Regions from separate parts of the Allobosea sp. NPDC055332 genome, predicted to be linked through region 1. Evidence: predicted binding sites of a transcription regulator. Region 1 holds the regulator's gene; the other holds the start of a gene.
What was found. The regulator PhoB, encoded in region 1, activates phosphate uptake and scavenging genes when phosphate is short. The targets are predictions, from matches to a motif close to TGTCATNNANCTGTCAT.
Positions count from the first base shown of each region.

Region 2: the regulator PhoB is predicted to act here: its motif matches at 1,886-1,902, upstream of phnC (phosphonate ABC transporter ATP-binding protein).

Region 1 covers NZ_JBSHMO010000005.1:291,353-299,733, reverse strand. The annotation lists gene ACWIGM_RS26920 (aspartate aminotransferase family protein) at 1-1,143, opposite strand, end outside; gene ACWIGM_RS26915 (GcrA family cell cycle regulator) at 1,688-2,239, shown strand; gene ACWIGM_RS26910 (NUDIX hydrolase) at 2,325-2,765, shown strand; gene ACWIGM_RS26905 (YnfA family protein) at 2,780-3,100, shown strand; gene phoB (phosphate regulon transcriptional regulator PhoB) at 3,110-3,808, opposite strand; gene phoU (phosphate signaling complex protein PhoU) at 3,837-4,559, opposite strand; gene pstB (phosphate ABC transporter ATP-binding protein PstB) at 4,597-5,397, opposite strand; gene pstA (phosphate ABC transporter permease PstA) at 5,426-6,310, opposite strand; gene pstC (phosphate ABC transporter permease subunit PstC) at 6,332-7,300, opposite strand; gene pstS (phosphate ABC transporter substrate-binding protein PstS) at 7,412-8,381, opposite strand, start outside.
Region 2 covers NZ_JBSHMO010000004.1:91,908-100,288, reverse strand. The annotation lists gene ACWIGM_RS22180 (efflux RND transporter periplasmic adaptor subunit) at 1-1,045, opposite strand, end outside; gene ACWIGM_RS22175 (TetR/AcrR family transcriptional regulator) at 1,182-1,796, shown strand; gene phnC (phosphonate ABC transporter ATP-binding protein) at 1,947-2,765, shown strand; gene phnD (phosphonate ABC transporter substrate-binding protein) at 2,842-3,759, shown strand; gene phnE (phosphonate ABC transporter, permease protein PhnE) at 3,922-4,803, shown strand; gene phnE (phosphonate ABC transporter, permease protein PhnE) at 4,800-5,654, shown strand; gene phnF (phosphonate metabolism transcriptional regulator PhnF) at 5,663-6,409, opposite strand; gene phnG (phosphonate C-P lyase system protein PhnG) at 6,499-6,939, shown strand; gene phnH (phosphonate C-P lyase system protein PhnH) at 6,939-7,544, shown strand; gene ACWIGM_RS22135 (carbon-phosphorus lyase complex subunit) at 7,544-8,381, shown strand, end outside.

The DNA.
Region 1 (8,381 bases):
CACCGCTTCGGCCACCTCGCTCTCGCCGATGATCAGCGGCGGCAGCAGGCGCACGACATTGTCGCCGGCCGCGACCACGAGCAGGCCGGCGGCCCGCGCCTGCGCGACGAAATCGGTGTTCGGGGTCTTGAGCTTGAGGCCGAGCATCAGCCCCTCGCCGCGGATCTCCTCGATCACCTGGGGATGCTGATCCTTGAGCTGAGCCAGCGACTGGCGCAGGCGCAAGGCCGTCTTCTGGACATGGTCGAGGAAGCCCGGCGCCAGGATGACGTCAAGCACGGCGTTGCCGACCGCCATGGCGAGCGGGTTGCCGCCGAAGGTGGTGCCGTGGGTACCGAGCGTCATGCCGGAGGCCGCCTCCTCGGTGGCGAGGCAGGCGCCCATCGGGAAGCCGCCGCCAATGCCCTTGGCGATCGACATGATGTCGGGGGCGACACCGTAATGCTCATAGGCGAAGAACTTGCCGGTGCGGCCGACGCCGGTCTGGATCTCGTCGAAGATCAGCATCAGCCCGTGCTCGTCACAGAGCTCGCGGAGTTGCTTGAGAACACGCATCGGCACCGAGCGCAGGCCGCCCTCGCCCTGGATCGGCTCGATCATCAGCGCGGCGGTCTCCGGCCCGATCGCGGCCTTCAGCGCCACCTCGTCGTCGAAGGGCACCTGGTCGAAGCCGTCGACCTTCGGGCCGAAGCCGTCGATATATTTCTGCTGACCGCCGGCGGCGATGGTCGCGAGCGTGCGGCCATGGAAGGCGCCCTCGAAGGTGACGATCCGGAAGCGCTCGGGGTGGCCCTTCGCGGCGTGGCACTTGCGCGCCATCTTGATCGCGCACTCGTTCGCCTCGGCGCCCGAATTGGTGAAGAACACGCGTTCGGCGAAGGTCGCCTCGCAGAGCCGGCGGGCGAGCTTCTCACCCTCAGGCATCGTGTAGAGGTTGGAGGTGTGCCAGATGCGCTGGGCCTGGGCAGTCAAGGCCTCGACCAGATGCGGATGGGCATGGCCAAGCGAGTTGACGGCGATGCCGGCGCCGAAATCGAGATAGCGCGTACCATCGGCGGTGATCGCCCAGGCACCTTCGCCACGCTCGAGGGCGATCGGGGCACGGGCATAGGTCGGCAGGAGAACGGAGGAAGCGGTGCTCATGGAGCGATATCCTTGCGGCGAGACAGGGAGGAAGCGCGGAATCTCAGGCCGGGAACGGCAGGGTGGGACGCAAGCGGCAGCATGCCGGCATGATGCGACCCGCCGGCGACATTATCGTCGCTGGCCGTTCCCGCCGTCTCGTCGCGCGTCAAGCCGCATCGAAGGAAAATCCCGATCGCTCAAAAACATAAGCGCCGCCCTTGGGGGCGGCTGCGTGATGCGACTATGCAAAACCGGCCCCGCCCTGTCAATTGCGCCTGCCCTCGCGGCAGCGTTGCCAATTAGACTCACCGGCCGGCCGTCTGCAGCGATTGGCTGGGGAAAAGCCGAATTAGGATTCGGCGACTCTTGTGGCTGAGTCAGGCCATCTTGTATGGTCTTTCTCGTCAGATACGACATCTCGTGCGGCGTCTCCAGTATCGTCAGTTCCGGGCGTAACGGCTTCCGTTTAGCGACGGGCGCTGCCGGTATCGGATTCCGCCATGATCTCTCCCTATGCCGCGCCGGCTTGCTGGCGGGGCATAACGAAGACAGGTGCAATTCCATGACCGAAGCCGGAGCCTGGACCGACGAACGCGTCGAACTGCTCAAGAAGCTCTGGAATGACGGCCTGAGCGCGAGCCAGATCGCCGCCGAGCTCGGCAATGTCACGCGCAATGCCGTTATCGGCAAGGTGCATCGCCTTGGCCTCTCCGGCCGGGCCAAGAGCCCGGGGTCGGCCACGCCACGCCCGCGCAAGCCCGCTGCCCGTCCGCCGAGCCACCCGGCCGGTCATCACAGCAATGGCGGCGCCGGGCTGACCCGTGGCAACACGGCGCTCGCCCCGCAATTTTCGCCCGAGATCGAAGCCGAGGCGCAGGTCGCGCGCGCGCCAGCCCCATCCGAGGACGTGGTCGTGCCGTTCTCCGAGCGGGTCACCATCATGGAGCTGCGCGAATACATGTGCCGCTGGCCGATGGGCGACCCGACCTCGCCGGAGTTCCGCTTCTGCGGCGGCCGCAGCGCGACCGGCCTGCCCTATTGCGCCTATCACGCCCGTATCGCCTACCAGCCGGCGGCCGACCGCCGCCGCGACCGCAAGGCCATCCGCGCGTAACGACGCCTCTCGATAAAAAGGTTACAGAAGCCGGCCTTTGGGCCGGCTTTTTTGTCGTCGGACAGGCTTGATGCATGAGGCATCCATGGACACCGCCGCCGCTCACCCGATCGAGTATGCATGTGCCCTGCCGATCAAGGAGGGGCTGCTCCTGCTGGGACTGAGATCGCCACATCGCCGGAACCGGCCGTCCTGCTGGGACACGGTCGGCGGTCACGTCGAGCCGGGCGAGACCGCCGAGGCGGCCCTAGTCCGCGAACTCCAAGAGGAAATCGGCATCACACCGACGGGTTTCCGCCACTTCGAGACCATCGAGACGACCGAGACGGACGGCATCACACCCGCGCTCTGGCACCTGTTCACGGTGAGCCAGTGGACCGGCCGTGCGCCTGAGATCACCAATGACGAGCACAGCGAAATCCGCTGGTTCTGCTTCGATGAGGCCCAATCGCTGACACCGCTGGCATCGGAGGCCTATCGTCCGGCGTTCGCCCGGCTGGCCGAGGCCTTCGGGCCAGGCTGGTAATCGGACAGGCGCGCATGACGACATTCGCGATCTATCTCGGCGCGGCGCTGGCGGAGATCGCCGGCTGCTTCGCCTTCTGGGCCTGGCTGAAGCTGGACAAACCGGTCTGGTGGCTGCTGCCGGGCCTGATCCTGCTCGCGATCTTCGCCTGGCTGCTGACCCTGGTCGACAGCCCCGCCGCCGGGCGCGCTTTCGCCGCCTATGGCGGCGTCTACATCGTGGCGTCGCTGGCCTGGATGACGCTGGTCGAGAAGGTCCCGCCGGACCGCTACGATCTGGCTGGCGCAGCGCTCTGCCTCGCCGGCGCAGCGATCATCGTCGCCGCACCGCGCTGACGAAAACCGTCAGCCGCGCGCAAAAGTCTCGTCGAAGGCATAGCCGGCGCCACGCACGGTGCGCAGCGGATCCTTGGAATTGGCCGGGGTGATCGCCTTGCGCAGCCGCCCGACATGGACGTCGACGGTGCGCTCGTCGATGTAGACGTCGCGCCCCCAGACGGCGTCCAGCAGTTGCGCCCGCGAATAGACCCGGCCCGGCGCCTGCATCAGGAATTCGAGCAGGCGGAACTCGGTCGGGCCGAGATGCAATTCGGCGCCGGCGCGGCGGACGCGCCGCGTCGTGCGGTCGAGTTCGAGATCGCCGGCGGCGAGCAGGCCGGCGACATGGCCGGGCTTGGCGCGGCGCAGCAGCGCCTGGATGCGGGCGATCAGCTCGGGCAGCGAGAACGGCTTGACGACATAATCGTCGGCACCGGTGGCGAGGCCGCGCACACGTTCGGTCTCCTCGCCGCGGGCGGTCAGCATGATGATCGGCACGCGCTCTGTGTCACGGCGCGTGCGCAGGCGCCGGCAGAGCTCGATGCCGGAAAGGCCGGGCAACATCCAGTCGAGCAGGACGAGATCCGGCGTATGGTCGCGCAGATGCAATTCGGCGTCATCTCCGCGCGCCACGCTATCGACCTCGAAGCCCTCGGCCTCGAGATTGTAGCGCAGGAGCAGGGTGAGCGGCTCCTCGTCCTCGACGATCAGGATGCGTGCGGGCATGTCAGCGTCCGTTCAAGCGCCCGCCGGTTCAGCCATTGGCTGCCGGCAGGTCGACGAGGATGTTGGTGGTGTCGAGCTTCGGCCGGCTTTCATCCATGGACTGGCCGGTGACGAGGTAATGGATGGTCTCGGCGATATTGGTGGTGTGGTCGCCGATGCGCTCGACATTCTTGGCGCAGAACAGCAAGTGCGTGCAGAAGGTGATGTTACGCGGATCTTCCATCATATAGGTCAGAAGCTCGCGGAACAGCGAGGTGTAGAGCGCGTCGATCTCGTCGTCGCGGCGCCAGACTTCCATCGCCTTCTGCTCGTTGCTGGCGGCATAGGCGTCGAGCACGTCCTTGAGCTGGGCCTGGACCAGGCGGCTCATATGCTCGAGGCCGACGACAGCGCGATGCGGCGGCGAGAACTGTCCGGAGATCGCGACGGCGCGCTTGGCGATGTTCTTGGCGAGGTCGCCGACGCGCTCGATGTCGGCGGCGATGCGGATCGCCGAGATCAGCTCGCGCAGATCGTTCGCCAGCGGCTGACGCCGGGCGATGGTCAGGACGGCCTTCTCCTCGACCTCGCGCTGGAGGTTGTCGAGACGCTGGTCGGCACTGATGATCTTCTGGGCAAGCGCGGTGTCACGGCGGACCAGCGCGACGGTGGAGTCGCCGAGCATGCGCTCGGACATGCCGCCCATCTCGGCGAGGCTGCGGCGCAGGCCTTCGAGATCGGCGTCGTAGGAGCGGACGATATGGTCGGACATCGGGGCGTATCCTTTGGAGCTGGCCGACGCTGAGGACTCAGCCGAAGCGGCCGGTGACGTAGTCCTGCGTCTGCTTCTTGTGCGGGTTCATGAAGATGGTGTTGGTCGCGTCGAACTCGATGACCTCACCGAGATACATGAAGGCGGTGTACTGCGAGATGCGCGCCGCCTGCTGCATGTTGTGGGTGACGATGACGATGGTGAAGTCGCTCTTCAGCTGCTCGAGCAGGTCCTCGATCTTGCCGGTCGAGATCGGGTCGAGCGCCGAGGTCGGCTCGTCGAACAGGATGACCTCGGGCTTCTGGGCGATGGTGCGGGCGATGCAGAGGCGCTGCTGCTGGCCGCCGGAGAGGCCCATGCCGGAACTCTTCAGCTTGTCCTTGACCTCGTCCCAGAGCGCGGCGCGGCGCAGCGCGCCCTCGACGCGGTCGTCGAGCTCCGACTTCGGCGGCTTCTCGTAGAGGCGGATGCCGAAGGCGACATTGTCGTAGATCGACATCGGGAAGGGCGTCGGCTTCTGGAAGACCATGCCGATGCGCGAGCGCAGCTCGTTCACGTCGACATTGTTGGAGATGATGTTGCGGCCGTCGAGCAGGATCTCGCCGGTCGCCTTCTGCTCGGGATAGAGCGAGTAGATCCGGTTGAAGATGCGCAGCAGGGTCGACTTGCCGCAGCCGGACGGGCCGATCAGCGCGGTGACGTGCCGGTCGCGGAAATCGAGGTTGATGTTCTTCAGCGCCTTGTGCTCGCCGTAGTAGAAATCGAGGTTCTTGACGGCGATGCGGACCGGCGCTTCGGCGTCCAGCGTCTGCGGGCTCAGTTCCAGGGTCGAGAGCATCTGCATGGTCCTTCCGATCGGACGCTGATCACTTGCCGCCGCGCACGATGCGCCGGGCGACGATGGAAAGCACGAGGATTGAGACGGTGATGATCAGCGAACCCGCCCAGGCGAGCTGCTGCCAGTTCTCGTACGGGGCGGAGGCGAACTGGTAGATCGTCACCGGCAGGTTGGAGACGCCGCCGACGAGGTTCGGCGAGAACCAGAAATTGTTGTTGAGCGCGGTGAAGATCAGCGGCGCGGTCTCGCCGGCGATGCGGGCGAGCGCCAGCAGGATGCCGGTGACCATGCCCGACTTCGCCGCCCGCCAGGTCACCGAGGTGATGACGACCGAAGGCGGGGCACCGAGCGCGGCGCCGGCTTCGCGCAGCGAGCCCGGCACGAGGCGCAGCATGTCCTCGGTGGTGCGCACGATCACCGGGATCGCGATGATGCCGAGGGCGACGCCGCCGGCCCAGCCGGAATAGCCGCGGAACGGCTCGACCATGATCACGTAGACGAACAGGCCGATCAGGATCGAGGGCGCCGAGAGCAGGATGTCGTTGATGAAGCGGATGAGGTCGGCGAGCTTCGAGGCCTTGCCGTATTCGGCGAGATAGGTGCCGGCGAGCACGCCAATCGGCGTCGCCACGGCGATGCCGAGGAAGGTCAGCACGATCGAGCCGACGATGGCGTTGGCGAGGCCGCCGCCCTCCGTGCCGGGACCGGGCGTGATCTGGGTGAAGGTCGCGGCGGAGAGCCCGCCCAGCCCCTTCACGATCAGCATGCCGAGGATCCAGAACAGCACGACGATCGCGATCAGGGTGAAGCTCGTCGCGATGATCTTCATCAGCCGGTCGGCGGTGCGGCGCGAGGAGCGCACGCGGCCCCATTCGACATGCGGCGTGGTCATGGTCTTTGCGGGTGTCGCCATGGTCATTGTCGAAGCTCCCGCTCAGTAGCGCTTGACGCGCGCAACCAGGAGGCGCGCGATCACGAGGACGACGAAGGTGACGAAGAACAGGATGCAGCCGAGCGCGATCAGCGAGTTGAGCTGCAGGCCGAGCGCCTCGTTGAACTCGTTGGCGATGCGCGAGGCGATGGTCGAGCCGGGGTCCATGATCGAGGAGGACAGCCGGTTGGCGTTGCCGACGACGAAGGTGACCGCCATGGTCTCGCCGAGCGCGCGGCCGAGGCCGAGCATGACCGCGCCGATGATCGAGACGCCGGCCTGCGGCACCAGGACGTGGCGAACGACCTCCCAGGTGGTCGCGCCGATGCCATAGGCGCTTTCGCGCAGCACCGAGGGGATCTGGTCGAGCATGTCACGGGTGATCGAGGCGATGAACGGGATGATCATGAAGGCCAGGATGATCCCGGCGGTCAGGATGCCCAGCCCCGAGGGCGACCGCGAATACAGGATCGTGCCGACGATCGGCATGCCCTCGACGATGTTCGAGAGCGGGATCTGGACATAGGCGGCAAAGAGCGGCGCGAAGACGAACAGCCCCCACATGCCGTAGATGATCGAGGGTACGGCGGCGAGCAGCTCGATCGCGGTCGAGACCGGCTGCTTGAACCAGGGCGGTGCCAGCTGGGTCAGGAAGACGGCGATGCCGAGCGAGAGCGGGACGCCGACGACGAGCGCGATCAGCGCGGTCGAGAGGGTGCCGACGATCGCCGGCCAGGCGCCATATTGCTCGTTCTGGGTGTCCCAGACGCTCGAGGTCAGGAAGCCGAAGCCGAACTCGCGGAAGGCCGGCCAGCCGCCAATGACCATCGAGACCATGATGCCGGCGAGCAGCACCAGCACAAACAGGGCCGCCAGGAAGCTGGCGTTGCGGAAGATGAGATCGAAGGTCCCCATCGGGGTCTTGCGCACCGGCGCGCTCGGTGCGGCGAACTGATCGGTCACGGCAGACATCCGTGGTTACTCCGGTCTCGTAAGGCGACTATCGGGGCGAAACGATACTCTGGTCGTCGCGAAGCGGGGGCCGTAGCCGGCCCCCGCCCCGTATTCTCGTCGCGGGAGCGATCAGAAGATCGGCTTGCCCGCCGGATCGGTGACGCCCTTCCAGGCGTTGCGGACCTGATCCTTGACGTTGGCCGGCAGCGGCACGTAGTCGAGGTCGAGGGCGAGCTGGTCGCCGCTCTTATAGGCCCAGTCGACGAACTTCAGCGCGGCCTGCACCTCTTCCGGCTTCTCCGGCTTGGCGTGCACGAGCAGGAAGGTGGCGGAGGTGATCGGCCAGGCCTGGGCGCCCTTCTGGTTGTTCAGCGAGATGCCGAAGCCGGGAGCCTCGTTCCAGTTGGCGTTGGCGGCAGCGGCCTGGAAGGCCTTGTCGTCCGGCGCCGGGAAGTTGCCGTCGGCGTTCTTGACGAGGGCGTGGGCCAGCTTGTTCTGCTTGGCATAGGCGTATTCGACATAGCCGATCGAGTTGGCGACCTGCTTGACCGAGGCCGAGACGCCTTCATTGCCCTTGCCGCCGATGCCGACCGGCCACTGCACGGCCGTGTTGGTGCCGATCTTCGACTTCCAGTCGGCCGAGACCTTGGAGAGGTAGTCGGTGAACACGAAGGTCGTGCCCGAGCCGTCCGAACGGTAGACCGGGTTGATGTTGGCGTCGGGCAGCTTGAGGTCGCCGTTCAGCGCAACGATCTTCGGGTCGTTCCACTTCTTGATGTTGCCGAGATAGATCTCGGCGATCAGCTCGCCCGAGAGCTTGAGCTTGCCCGGCTCGACGCCGGCGATGTTGATCGCGGGGACGACACCGCCCATCACGGTCGGGAACTGGATCAGGCCGTCCTTGGTCAGCTCCTCGCCCTTGAGCGGGGCGTCGGTGGCGCCGAAGGCGACGGTCTTGGCCTTGATCTGGCGGATGCCGCCACCCGAGCCGATCGACTGGTAGTTCAGGCCGACGCCGCTCTCCTTCTTGTAGGCCTCAGCCCACTTCGAATAGATCGGGAAGGGGAAGGTCGCGCCGGCGCCGGTGATGTCGGCGGCC
Region 2 (8,381 bases), on a different contig from region 1:
TCGAGCCGTCGCGCAGGCGCATCTGGCCGGCGGTGACGATCTGCTGGCCCGTCTTCAGCCCCTTCACCACCTCGACCTTGCCGAGCAGGCGCTTGCCGAGCTCGACCGGCATGCGCCGGGCCTTGCCATTCTCGATGACGAAGACCGCCTTGCCGACGCCATCAGGCACCACCGCGGTCTCCGGCACGAGCAGCGCGTTGTCGCGCTTGTCGACCACCACGGTGACGCGGGCGAACAAGCCGGGCTTCAGCACGAGGTCGGCATTGGGGATCGTGGCGCGCAGTCTGACGGCGCGGCCGTTGACGTCGACCACCGGGTCGATCGCGAAGACCTGACCGGTGAAGGGCCGGTCGGGTACCGCGTCGACCTTGAGCTGGATCGGCTGGCCGACCTTGACCTGCGTCAGGAAGATCTCGGGCACGCGGAAATCGACCTTGATCGGGTCGATATTGGTCAGCGTGATCAGCGGCTTGCCGATCGAGACGAAATCGCCGACGCCGACAGCGCGCAGGCCGACCACGCCCGTGAACGGCGCCTTGATGGTCGCCAGAGCGAGCTTGGCCTGGACCAGCTGGATCTTCGCCTCCTGCGAGGCGAGCTGCGCCGTCGCCTGCTCCAGCGCGACCTGCGTGCCGGAGCCGCGCTGCACCAGCGAGCGGTTGCGGTCATGGGTGTCGCGGGCGAGCGAGAGATCGGCCTGGGCCTGCTTGAGCTCGGCGTCGAGCATGGCGGTGTCGAGCATGACCAGTTTCTGGTCCTTGGCGACCCGCTCGCCCTCCTTGAAGCCGAGCGCCACGACGCGGCCGGCGATCTCCGGCGCGATCACCACGGATTCGTCCGCGGCGAGCGTGCCGAGCGCCTCGACCTCCTCGTTGACCGAGGCGAGCTCGATCGTGCCGACCTCGACCGGCACGCCGGCGCCCTGACCGGGGCCGGTTGCTTGCGCCTGCGCCTGCTGGCCACTGCCCTTGAAGTGGTTGCGGTAGCCGTAATACCCGCCGCCCGCCAGCCCGGCGACAAGGATAAGGAGGAGAAAACGCTTCATCAGGCTGGACGCTCCGGTAGTACGGACATATTCTAGACTGGACGGTCTAGTTTGATAAGCACCCTTTAAGGGCGGAAGCGTGACGGAATGATCAATGCACGGACGCGGTAGCGCCCCGGCTGCAGAAGCAAGACAGATGCCGGCCGAAAAATCACGGCCGGATAAACATGACGCGATCACGAAGGCCGCTTCGGAGACGTTCCTAGCCGAGGGCTTCGACCGCGCCAGCCTCGACCAGATTGCCCAGCGCGCCGGCGTCTCCAAGCAGACCATCTACAGCCATTTCGCCGACAAGCAGGCGCTGTTCCTGGCGATTTGCTCCGAACTCACTGAAAAGCTGACGATTCCATTGCGCCAGCCGGCGAGCGCGACCGGTGATCTGCGCAGCATTCTGCTGCGCCTCGGCGAAGACGCGCTGGCGATGATGCTGCATCCGGCTTCGCTCGATCTGCATCGCCTGATCATTGGCGCCACCGCCCGGTTTCCCGAACTGGGACAGGCCGCCTACGAGGCCGGAGCGGGGCGGATGATCGCGGATCTCTCCGCCTTGCTCGCGCAGCGTTCACGATCGGGTGATGGCCTGCCGCGGGCGCTCACCCGCGATGAGGCCGACAGGCTTGCCGAGCAGTTCATCGGCATGCTGCGCGGCTTCCACCAGGTCCGAGGCCTGCTCGGCGTCGAGCTCGTCCCTCCCACCGAACGCAGGACTTACGTCGCCACCTGCGTCGACCTGCTCCTGCGCGGAGCCTGACAAGCCGGCTCGGCGCGTCGGCGCGAGCGATATGGTTGACGTCTGGTGACCATCCTCCCGCTCTGACCGTCCCGGAATGCGCCGTCTGCTGTCACGGCGCTGTCATCTGCCGCCGATACCGCATCATCCCGCAATCGCGGGAGAGTGTTGATGCTGCGTATCGAGGGTCTGACCAAGCGTTTCGGTGGCAAAGCCGCCGTCGACAACGTCACCCTATCGATTCCGCGCGGCGAGATGGTCGGCATCATCGGCCGCTCGGGCGCCGGCAAGTCGACGCTGCTGCGCATGCTCAACCGCCTCGCCGACGCCAGCGACGGCCGCATCCTCAGCGAGGAGCGCGACGTCACCGCCCTGCGCGGCGCAGCGCTCAGAGCCTGGCGCCGCGACACGGCGATGATCTTCCAGCAGTTCAATCTGGTCGGCCGCCTCGACGTGCTGACCAATGTCCTGCTCGGCCGTCTCAACCACCGCTCCGCCGCGCTGACGCTGGTCAAGAGCTTCTCGCAGGACGACAAGGTCCGCGCCATCGCCGCGCTCGAGCGGCTCGACATGGGCCATCTCCTCGCGCAACGCGCCGAGACCCTCTCCGGCGGCCAGCAGCAGCGCGTCGCCATCGCACGCGCTTTGGTCCAGGAGCCGAAGATCATCCTCGCCGACGAGCCGATCGCCTCGCTCGACCCGCGCAACACCCAGGTCGTCATGGACGCGCTGTTCCGCATCAATCGCGAGGACGGCATCACCGTGGTCTGCAATCTCCACCATCTCGACATCGCCGCGAAGTACTGCGACCGCCTGATCGGCATGGCCGGCGGCAAGGTCGTGTTCGACGGTCCGCCGCATGCCCTGACCAGCGAGCTCGCCGCCGAGCTCTACGGCATCGAGGCCAAGGACGCCGGCGCCGAAGCGCTCGATCAGCTCGACGCCATCGCCACCGAAGAAGCCCAGCGCGCCAAGCAGACCGCCGCCTGAAGCAGTCGGCCCGCGCTCGAAGCCTGCAACCAAGCCTGCCCCTTCACTGCTGAACGTCTTTCAAAGGAGCACTCTCATGCTGACCCGTCGTCATACGCTTACGCTCGCCGCCGCCGGCCTTGCCGCGACGCTCGCCGCCCCGGCCTTCGCGCAGGACTGGAAGGCGAAATATCCCGAGCTGGTCTTCGCCATCATCCCGTCCGAGAACGCCTCTGGCGTCGTCGAGCGCTACACCCCCTTCGTGAACTATCTCGCCAAGGAACTCGGCACCAAGGTGACCCTGCGCATCGCCAACGACTACGCCGCGATCATCGAGGGCCAGCGCGCCGGCAACATCCATATCGGCATGTACGGCCCCGCCTCCTTCGCTCGCGCGCTGATGACCGGCGCCAAGGTCGACGCCTTCGCGATCGAGACCAATCTCGATGGCACCAAAGGCTACTACTCCGTCTTCTACGTGAAGAAGGACTCGCCCTATCAGAAGATCGAGGATCTCAAGGGCAAGAATCTCGGCCTCGTCGACCCGAACTCGACCTCGGGCAACAATGTCCCGCGCTTTGCGCTCGATGGCATGAAGATCGAGCCGGAGAGCTTCTTCAGCAAGGTCGTCTACACCGGCAGCCACGAGAACGCAGTGATCGCGCTCGGCCAGGGCACCGTCGACGTCGCCGCCAACTGGTGGAACGACGAGCAGGAATCCAACCTGCTGCGCATGGACCGCAAGAAGATGGTCAAGGCCGAGGACTTCCGCATCATCTACAAGTCCGAGCAGATCGTGAACTCGCCGATGGCCTATCTCAGCGAGCTTCCGGAAGAGCTGAAGGGCAAGATCCGCGACGCGGTGCTGAACCTCGCCACGAAGGACAAGGCCGCCTTCGACAAGATCTATGAAGGCAAGCAGGGCCCGCTCGTCGCCGTCGACAACAAGTCCTACGACCCGATCATCGAGCTGAACAAGTTCGTCGACGCGCTCCGCAAGAAGAAGTCCTCGTAAGTCTTCTTATCCGCTACCCGTCATGGTCGGGCTTGTCCCGACCATCCACGCCTTCGCCTTGCTGATCGCGCGCGGCGCTCAAGACGTGGATGCTCGCCACAAGGGCGAGCATGACGGCGGCGGCGCGCTCTAGCCGCCTCCTCTTTCGGCGACGGACCCATCATGACACTCGCGATCGACCGCAACGATCCCGCCATCGCAGCCCATGCCGAGCTCTATCGGCGCGAAATGGCAGCCAAGCGGCTACAGACGCTGCTGGGCGCGGCAATCTTCATCGCCTGCGTCGTCCTCGCCGCGATCGGCGCCGAGGTTGATCTTGCGAAATTCGCCGCGAACGCCTGGCGCTTCCCGAAATACATCCTCGAGACCATGCCGACCCTGCGCTTGGCGACGCTCGGCGCCGATCTCAAGGAATGGTACTGGGGCCTCAACGGCTGGCTGAAGCTGCTCTGGCAGACCCTGCTGATCGCCTATATCGGCACCGTGCTCGGCGCCGTCGGCGGCTTCCTGCTCTGCTTCACCGCCGCCAGCAATCTCGGCCGCTCGCCCTGGCTGCGCTGGGGCACGCGCCGCTTCCTCGAATTCTGCCGCACCGTCCCCGAGATCGTCTTCGCGCTGATCTTCGTCATCGCCTTCGGCCTCGGCCCGCTGCCCGGCGTGCTCGCCATCGCCATCCACACCATGGGCGCGATGGGCAAGCTCTTCTCCGAAGTTGTCGAGAACATCGACATGAAGCCGGTCGACGGCCTGACCGCGACCGGCGCGAGCTGGTGGCAGACCATCCGCTTCGCGGTGGTGCCGCAGGTCCTGTCCAACTTCGCCAGCTACGCGCTGCTGCGCTTCGAGATCAATGTCCGCGGCGCCTCGATCATGGGCTTCGTCGGCGCCGGCGGCATCGGCCAGGACCTGATCGAAGCAATCCGCAAATTCTACTTCACCGATGTCAGCGCCATCCTGCTGCTGATCATCGTCACGGTGATGCTGATCGACTACGGCACCGAGCGCTTGCGCCATACCCTCCTGAGCCTGGAGCACGGCAAATGACGCTCGCCCTCTCCGCCGCCGACCGCGCCGCACTGATCGCCCGCCACAAGGGCGCTATCGACGGCTCGCTGAAGACGAAGCTCACGACCATCGCCATCGTCGGCGGCCTCGTCGGGCTCTTCCTCTACGGGCTGACGACGCTCGAGACCTCGCTTTGGAAGATCATTGCCGGCGTCGCCAATCTCGGCACCTTCGTGGTGCTGATGCTGCCGCCCGATCCCGGCTCGTTCGCCCGCGCCATCATCTTCGTGAAGGCGCTGTTCGAGACCATCGCCATCGCCTTCCTCGGCACGATCCTGGCGGCGATCCTCGCCTTCCCGCTCGGCTTCCTTGCCGCCAAGAACGTCGTCGCCAACCGCATTGTGCATTTCCTGGCGCGCCGCTCGATGGATACGGTGCGCGGCGTCGACGCGCTGATCTGGGCGCTGATCTGGGTCAATGTCGTCGGCCTCGGCCCCTTCGCCGGCATGCTCGCGATCATGACCAGCGATCTCGGCGCCTTCGGCAAACTGTTCTCCGAGGCGATCGAATCCGCCGACCGCAAGCCGGTCGAGGGCGTCGCCTCGGTCGGCGGCGGCAAGCTGCACGAGATCCGCTTCGGACTGATCCCGCAGGTGCTGCCGGTGATCGCCAGCCAGGTGCTCTACTACATCGAGTCGAACACCCGCTCCTCGACCATCATCGGTATCGTCGGCGCCGGCGGCATCGGCCTCTACCTCGCCGAGACCATCCGCACGCTCGAATGGCAGCAGGTCTCCTTCCTGATCCTGCTGGTCCTGGCGGCGGTGACCGCGATCGACTTCCTCTCGAACAAGCTGCGCTTCGCCATCATCGGCAAGCGGGCGGTCTGAGCCGGAGGTCAATCCCCGAACGGCTCGACCACCATCTCCATCCGCTCGCCGGCGAAGACGCTGTTGACGATGTGGATGGGAGTCAGGTCCGGCAGCGCGTCGATCGCATCCGAGGTCAGCACCGCCGCGCCCGGCTCGATCTTGAGCAGCGCCGCCTCGCGCTCGCTTGCAAGCCGCGCCGCCAGCCGGGTCGAGCGCCGGACATAGTCGGCGATGCCGCAGGCCTTGAACGCAGCGGTGATCGATGAGCCCGCCTCGGTCAGGATTTCGTCGAAGCGCGGGAAGCGCGCGACGCTGAGGTAGTGGATGCCGGTGCCGACCGGCGTGCCGCCCGCCCGGCTCAAGGTTTCGATCGCCCAGAGCGGCGTGCCCTGCGGCAATCCGAGCAGTTCACAATGCTGCGCCTCACCGGCGACGATCTCCGAGGCCAGCACGGCGCCGGATACGGCGATGCCAGCCGCCCCGAAATTGGTGCGCATGCTGACGCGGCGGCCGAGCTTATAAGGGAAGCGCGGCGCCGTCACCTGCGTGCCACGGCCGCGTGAGACCGTGACCAATCCACGTTCGGCGAGATGCCGGAAGGCCTGGCGCACCGTGTGCCGGTGCACACCATAGCGCTCAGCCAGCGTGACCGACGCCGGCAAGGTGTCGCCCGGCTCGTATTCGCCCTGCTCGATCGAAGCCGCCAGCGCGTCGGCGATCCGGCGCCATGCCGTACCGCCATCGCCGCCCTGAGTGTCCGGCGTCCCCGTCATCAAAATTTCATCCAAAATGTATAGACCTTTTTCAACAGCTGACCTATCATAGTCTAGACATTAAAGCTTGGCGAGAGGCCGACACGGGCATGACGGAAATCGCGACACGTCAGCAATGGATGGCAGTGCTGGCCCGTGCGACGCAAGGCGAGATCGACGCCTTGTTGCAGCAGGCGGGGCCGCTGCCTACGCATGAATTGCTCAAGGCTCCGGAAACCGGCACCGTCATGGTCGAAGGCCGTGCCGGTGGCGCCGGCCGCCGCTTCAATCTCGGCGAGGCGACGGTGACGCGTTGCGTCGTCCGTCTCGACAGCGGCGCCATGGGCTTCTCCTACGCACTCGGCCGCGACGGCCGCAAGGCGCGACTGGCGGCGATCACCGACGCGCTACTCCAAAGCGAGATCGAGACCGGCCCGCTGCGGCGCGGCGTCTTTGCGCTCGCCCAGAAGCAGCAGGCGGCGCGCGAGCTCGCCTCGCGCAAGGCGGCCGCCACTAAGGTCGATTTCTTCACGCTGGTCAGGGGCGGCTGATGGCTCACGACGACACCCTCATCGGCGCCGGCTTCGCCGACCCGGTCTTCCAATCGCAAGGCGCCTTCCGTGCCTTGCTGGCCGCGCTCTCGGAGCCTGGCCTCGCCTGCAATCTCGACGATGCGATCGTGCCGCCCGCCGGGCTCGAAGCCGCGACCGCCGTCGCGCTGCTGACGCTAGCGGATTACGAGACGCCGATCTGGCTGCCGGCTGCCTTGCGCGATGGCCCGGCGGGCGCCTGGCTGCGCTTCCATTGCGGCGCGGCGCTTGTCGAGGATCCCGCCCGTGCCGCCTTCGCCGTGATCGATGGCGCCGCGGCCGAGCCGAAGCTCGCCGCCTTCAACGCCGGCGACGACCAGTTTCCGGATCGCTCGACCACGGTGCTCGTCCAGTGTGCTGGATTCGACAGTGGCGAGGCCGTCACCCTCGAAGGCCCCGGAATCGCCGGCCAGCGCACCGTCGCTCCGGCGGGCCTGCGTCCCGGCTTCTGGACCGAGGTCGAAGGCAACGCTGCGCTCTACCCGCTCGGCGTCGATCTTCTGCTGGTCCACGGCCCGCAGGTGCTCGGCCTGCCGCGCTCGACACAAATTGTGGAGGCCCGCTGATGTATGTCGCGGTCAAAGGCGGCGAGGCCGCCATCCTCGCCACTCATGATCTCGTCGCCGAGGCAAGGCGCGGCGATGAGAGCGTGCCGGAGCTAGGCGTCGCGCAGATCCGCGAGCAGATGGGTCTCGCCTGTGGCCGCGTCATGAACGAGGGCTCGCTCTACGATCCCGATCTCGCCGCGCTGGCGCTGAAGCAGGCGCAGGGCGATGCGATCGAGGCTGCCTTCCTGATGCGCGCCTATCGCACCACCCTGCCGCGCTTCGGCTCCTCCGAGCCGCTCGACACCGCCAGGATGGCGATCCGCCGCCGCGTCTCGGCGACCTATAAGGACCTGCCGGGCGGCCAGGTGCTCGGCCCGACCTATGACTACACCCACCGGCTCTTCGATTTTGCCCTGATGGGCGAGGCGGTTCCGGGTGAGGCGCAGGCCCGCCCAGCCGCCCAGCCGCTCGACGCCTCGATGCCGCGCGTGCCCGACATCCTCGGCGCCGAGGGGCTGATGGAGGAGGAAGCACCGCCGGAAGGCGATCCGCGGCCGTTCGATCTCACCCGCGAGCCCGTCACCTTCCCGGCCGATCGCGATGTTCGCCTGCAGGCGATGGCGCGCGGCGACGAGGGCTTCATGCTCGGCCTCGGCTATTCCGTGCAGCGCGGCTACGGCAACACCCATCCCTTCGTCGGCGAGGTCCGGGTCGGTGAGGTCGCGGTCGAGTTCGTGCCGGAGGAGCTCGGCTTTGCCGTCGATCTCGGCGACGTCACCCTGACCGAATGCCAGATGGTCAACCAGTTCGCCGGCTCGAAGGAGGTGCCGCCGCAATTCACCCGCGGCTACGGGC